2 linked regions of the Prochlorococcus marinus str. SB genome follow. The main gene of each other region encodes a partner of the protein of the gene in region 2 in a complex. Links are inferred from orthologs where the notes say so. Each region holds a gene or a part of one and is shown on either strand. Other genes may lie near its edges.

The links. The genes of interacting proteins can lie anywhere in the genome.
Region 1: the proteins of rpsG (region 2) and tig are in contact, whole or in part, in a crystal structure (PDB 3GTY), measured with the Thermotoga maritima proteins. The link is inferred for Prochlorococcus marinus str. SB from one-to-one orthologs. Residues at the interface, in WP_004081843.1 of Thermotoga maritima: Lys34, Lys52, Lys55, Glu59, Arg62, Gln63, Glu66, Asn67, Lys69, Val71, Arg95, Ala109, Lys110, Lys111, Gly112, Arg113, Pro114, Glu117, Glu121, Ile124, Ala125, Tyr127, Asn128, Asn129, Thr130, Gly131, Lys135, Asp139, Arg142, Met143; in WP_004081061.1 of Thermotoga maritima: Glu122, Val124, Val129, Leu130, Tyr133, Glu188, Gly259, Ile262, Tyr263, Glu266, Ser270, Glu273, Gln274, Glu277, Arg308, Gln311, Ile312, Ser315, Tyr316, Glu325, Arg329, Arg336, Leu363, Phe366, Trp367, Arg373, Leu377, Arg381, Leu384, Glu387.

The regions. Positions count from the first base shown.
Region 1 is NZ_JNAS01000002.1:700,105-702,967, forward strand. It holds tig (trigger factor), read right to left. Parts: upstream 2,227-2,863; coding sequence 775-2,226; downstream 1-774. Other genes in the region: clpP (ATP-dependent Clp endopeptidase proteolytic subunit ClpP), read right to left, coding at 64-708; EV02_RS02640 (aspartate-semialdehyde dehydrogenase), read left to right, coding at 2,351-2,863. UniProt on the Bacillus subtilis protein: Involved in protein export. Acts as a chaperone by maintaining the newly synthesized protein in an open conformation. Functions as a peptidyl-prolyl cis-trans isomerase.
Region 2 is NZ_JNAS01000002.1:845,801-848,790, forward strand. It holds rpsG (30S ribosomal protein S7), read left to right. Parts: upstream 1-1,255; coding sequence 1,256-1,726; downstream 1,727-2,990. Other genes in the region: gltB (glutamate synthase large subunit), read right to left, coding at 1-661; rpsL (30S ribosomal protein S12), read left to right, coding at 856-1,230; fusA (elongation factor G), read left to right, coding at 1,823-2,990.

The DNA of each region.
Region 1 (2,863 bases), 150 kb from region 2 along the record:
TTCACTAGGATTGCTTATAAATATCGATTCGTCATCTTATTCTTAAAAAATCAGAACCCCTTGTCACTTTTTGATAACTTTATCAATTAATCCATATTCGACTGCTTCTGAGGGAGATAAAAAGTAATCTCTTTCTGTATCTTCATTAATTTTTTCTAAAGGTTGACCAGTATGTTCTGCTAAGAGCGAATTTAATGTTTTCTTGAGAAAAAGTATTTCTTTAGCTTGTATTTCAATCTCTACTGCTTGACCTTGTGCACCTCCCAGAGGTTGATGAATCATAATCCTAGAATTAGGTAAAGCCAATCTTTTCCCCTTTGCTCCTCCAGAAAGTAGAAATGCCCCCATACTTGCCGCTACTCCAAAGCATATTGTCACTACATCTGGGGATATTTGTTGCATAGTATCGTATATTGCCATTCCTGCAGTTACTGAGCCTCCAGGAGAATTGATATATATTTGTATGTCTTTTTCGGGATCTTCCGCTTCAAGAAATAATAATTGTGCAACAAGTGAATCAGATACTTGATCATTAATTCCAGTACCTAAAAAAATTATTCTCTCCCTCAATAGTCTTGAATAAATATCAAAAGCTCTTTCTCCTCTGCCTGATTGTTCTATAACAGTAGGAACAGCAGCAATGGTTTTATTGTTACTTTCGTAAGAACTTATTGAGCTTTGGATTAAATGTTTTTTTTCTGAGTTCACAAATTAGTTTTTCGTCCTATAAATAATTTAAGGGGTTTTTGTTGAATTAGTAGGAAATTTCATAAATTATTTTTTTTCTTTTTTATTTTGAGTTTTTGTAGTTTTTGTAGTTTTTGTAGTTTTTGTAGTTTTTGTAGTTTTTGACGCAGTTTTTGTAGCTTTTGTTGTTTTTGAGCTTTTTGTAGCTTTAGAAGTTTTTGTAGTTTTTTCTTTTACTTCAGAATTTTCTTCAAGCCAAATGATTAACTTTTCTTTGAGTAAATCGTTAGTTATTACTTCTGTTAATTTTTTAATATCTATTTGTTTTGAAGATTGAGAGATTGCATCTTCATAATCTTTCATTCTTGAATCAATTTCATCTTGCTCAACTTTTATGTTTTCTGTTTCAGCTAATGCTTTTAAAGCTAAATTTCTTTGAACATTTTTTTCAGCTTGAGGCCTTGTGGACTCTGCTAATGACTTAACTAATTCCGGAGTGAAAGTAGATTTAACATCAAGACCTTGTTGAGCGAATCTTTGAGCGGTTTGTTCAATATTATTCCTCACTTCTATATCAATCATAGATTTTGGAATTTCAGCAACCAATTCGTTTGTTAATGCATCTAATAAAGCTTCAATTTTGATATCTTTTTGAGTTTTTTCAAAATTGTCTTTAAGTTGCTTTTCAATATCTTTCTTTAACTCTTTTAATGATTCTTTGTTGCCAGACTGTTTTGCAAAATCGTCATTGAGTTCAGGCAATTCTTTTTCCTTAAGATCCTTAAGATTTACTTCAAAAATTGCTTCTTTGCCTCTTGAATCCTCATGAGAATAATCATCAGGAAATTTAAGGTTAAGTGTTTTAGTATCACCAATTTCCATCTTTACGATTCCCTCAACGAAACCGGGAATCATTTTGTTCTTTTCTAACTCAAGATCCATTGATTCACTTGTTCCACCATCAATCTCTTTACCAGAATCTTTATATTTTCCTTTGAAACTAACTACAGCAATATCTCCTAATTTTGCTGCTCTATTGGTAACTGGAATAATGTTTGCAAACTGATTTCTAGATTTTTCTAGCGCTTCATCTATTGAATTAGGATCAAATTTTGTCTTTGATATTTCAACACTTAGTCCTTTGGATTTTTTAAGTTTTAATTCTGGGGCAACATCAGTTTGAAGAGTAACCTTAAGTGATTTTTCAGGACTAAACTTTGCAAGTAAAGATTCAAATCCATCTACCAATTCTGGCTCACTTAGTGGCTCTATAGATTTCATTTTTAACGCTTCTTGCCATGATTTATCAATAATTTTTTCCAGAGCAGAAGCATGTAATTGTGCGATGCCAATTCTTTGGATTAAGACTTGTTTAGGAATCTTACCAAGTCTAAATCCCGGAATTTTAGCCGAACGACTGATTGAACTGATTGTTTCATTTACACACGTTTTGCATGTTTCAGATGGTATTTCTAATTCGAATGAAATCCTACTTTGAGGCAGAGGAGTTGTTTTGACTATTAGTGCATCTTTAGCCATGTTTTTCTAAGTTATTACTATGAACCGAATCTTAATTATTTCACATTATGTGATTTCCTTGAAAGTTAATTTTTTGATAAAGTAAAAAAAATAGTCAATCTATTTATAAGAATCATTTTAAAGTGTGAGACATTCTCCGTATTTGCCTAATAGGCCATTAAAAGTTGCTGTTTTAGGTTCTTCAGGTGCTGTGGGATCTGAATTGCTAAAAATTCTTGAACAACGTGATTTCCCAATATCAGAATTGGTCTTGCTTTCATCAGAGCGGTCAGAAGGAAAAAAAATTATTTGGAAAGATGAAGAATTAGTTACAAAAAAAACAACTAAGGAAGAGTTTAAGAATCTTGATTTAGTTTTGGCTTCAGCTGGCGGAAGTATTTCAAAAAAGTGGTTATCTACCATTATTGATCAAAATGCTTTACTGATAGATAATTCAAGTGCTTTCAGATTAGATAAGAACGTTCCTCTTATAGTCCCTGAAGTTAATGCTAGTGACGTACTTAATCATGATGGGGTAATAGCGAATCCAAACTGCACTACCATTTTATTGACATTAGTTTTAGCTCCATTAAACAAACTTTCTACTATTCAAAGAGTTATTGTCTCAACATATCAATCTGTCAGTGGTGCAGGCCAA
Region 2 (2,990 bases):
GATAAAACTCGGATAATATTTCAGAACGAACCATACCTTTATAAACAACTGTTTGAGAACTTAGTGAAGCAAAATAAAATTCACAATGCCCAACATCGTTTTTGAAAGTTTCTCTTATTTTTTTCTCAATTCTTTTCCTTAATTGGAATAAAAGCCTTTCAACATCCTGATGATCTTTTTTATCTACATATAAAATCCACTGACAGATAAATGGAGCATTTGCTTTAGCTAAAGGGCCTAAGATTTCATTATTAACAGGTACTTTTCTCCAAGATGTTTTGTTGACTTTTAATTTTTCTGCTTCTTGATCACATATTGATTTACATACTTCAATTTTTTCTTTTTTATTAGGCATAAAAACCATACCTAAACCTCTATTAAACGCTTGATTATTTTTTAGATTAATTTCCTCTTCTAGGTATCCCCATGGAATTGAACATAAAATGCCCGCTCCATCTCCTGAATCACTATCTCCTCCACAACCTCCTCTATGTTCCATGCAGTTAAGACCTTTAAGGGACTGTTTTAGGATCCAATTGCTTTCTACCCCTTTAATATTTGCTATGAAACCAACTCCGCAGGCATCTTTCTCCCCAATTATTCCATTTGGGGAATAACTATCTTGATATGGGCCAACGATTCTTTTGATACTCTCTCCCATAGATTATTAAAGACTATTTAGTTACTTATGTATTCCTATTATAAAAATAAATACGAAAATAAATCTAAAGATAATGAATATTTACCAAAGAATTTTAATTTGACAAATTTAAAAAAAATATAATTAAAAACTTTTAGTTGGTGCTCTTAAAAGGTTATGATAGTTGAATATTTATTTTTATCTAAGTTTAATAGATGCCCACCATCTCACAATTAGTAGGTTCAGAAAGAAAACGTCTGACAAAGAAAACAAAATCTCCTGCATTAAAAGCTTGCCCTGAAAGAAGAGGAGTATGTACAAGAGTCTATACATCAACACCTAAGAAGCCTAATTCAGCTTTGAGGAAAGTTGCTAGGGTTAGATTAACCTCTGGTTTCGAAGTAACTGCCTATATTCCTGGGATTGGACATAACTTGCAAGAACATTCTGTAGTGCTACTTAGAGGTGGAAGAGTCAAGGATTTGCCAGGAGTTAGATATCATATAATAAGAGGAACTTTAGATACGGCTGGAGTCAAAGATAGACGTCAATCCAGATCTAAGTATGGAGCAAAAGTTCCAAAAGATTAATTTGTAAACATCACTTTTTAAAATTATGTCACGTCGTAATGCAGCAGTAAAAAGACCAGTTCTGCCTGATCCTCAATTTAATAGTCGTCTTGCTTCAATGATGATTTCTCGATTGATGAAACATGGTAAAAAATCTACAGCTCAAAGAATATTATCTGATGCGTTTTCTCTAATAAGCGAGAGAACAGGTGGTAATGCAGTGGAATTATTTGAAACAGCTGTAAAAAATGCTACTCCTCTTGTTGAGGTAAGAGCTAGAAGAGTTGGTGGTGCAACATATCAAGTACCCATGGAAGTTCGCCAAGAGAGGGGTACGGCTATGGCATTAAGATGGCTTGTTACATTCTCTCGTGCAAGAAATGGAAAAAGCATGTCCCAAAAACTTGCAGGCGAGTTGATGGATGCAGCAAATGAAACAGGCAGTGCCGTTAAAAAAAGAGAAGATACTCATAAAATGGCAGAAGCTAATAAAGCTTTTGCGCATTACAGATATTAATTTCATCAAAAGGCACTTAAGTAGTTTATTATTATTAAAGTTTGCTTTTAGGGTGAACTACACTAATCAAAAATTATTTTATTTGGAGCTTTAAAATTGGCACGCGACTTTCCCCTAGAACGAGTAAGAAACATAGGTATAGCCGCTCATATTGATGCAGGTAAGACAACAACAACTGAAAGAATTTTATTTTATTCAGGTGTGGTTCATAAAATTGGAGAGGTTCATGATGGTGCTGCAGTAACAGATTGGATGGATCAAGAAAGAGAAAGAGGAATAACTATCACTGCTGCTGCAATATCGACTAGTTGGCAAGATCATAGGATTAATATTATTGATACTCCTGGACACGTTGATTTTACTATTGAAGTTGAAAGATCAATGCGTGTCTTGGATGGAGTCATAGCTGTATTTTGCGCAGTTGGTGGAGTACAGCCTCAATCCGAGACGGTTTGGCGACAAGCAGATAGATATTCCGTTCCAAGAATGGTTTTTGTTAATAAAATGGACAGAACTGGTGCGGATTTTTTAAAGGTTAATAAGCAAATTAAAGATCGATTAAAGGCAAATGCACTTCCAATCCAGTTACCTATTGGGGCTGAAGGTGATCTTACAGGCATTATTGATTTAGTAGCCAACAAAGCATACCTTTACAAAAACGATTTAGGTACTGATATTCAAGAAGCACCAATTCCATCTGACATGGAGGATGAAGCTGCTGAGTGGAGATTAAAGTTAATGGAAAGTGTTGCAGAAAATGATGAAGAGTTAATAGAAATATTTCTCGAAACAGGAGAATTATCTGAAGAACATCTTAAAAAAGGTATTAGGGAAGGGGTTTTAAAACATGGTTTGGTTCCAGTACTATGCGGTTCAGCTTTTAAGAACAAAGGTGTTCAACTTGTATTAGACGCTGTAGTTGATTACTTGCCCGCTCCAGTTGATGTCAAACCAATACAAGGTATTTTGCCAAGTGGCAAAGAAGATGTAAGACCTTCAGATGATAATGCTCCTTTCAGTGCATTAGCTTTCAAAGTGATGTCAGATCCCTATGGGAAATTAACTTTTGTGAGAATGTATTCAGGTGTTCTTTCAAAGGGAAGTTATGTAATGAATTCTACTAAGGATGCTAAAGAGAGAATTTCTAGATTAGTGATTCTTAAGGCTGATGAAAGAGAGGAGGTTGATGAGTTGAGGGCTGGGGATTTAGGAGCTGTATTAGGACTTAAGAACACAACAACTGGTGACACTTTGTGTAACACAG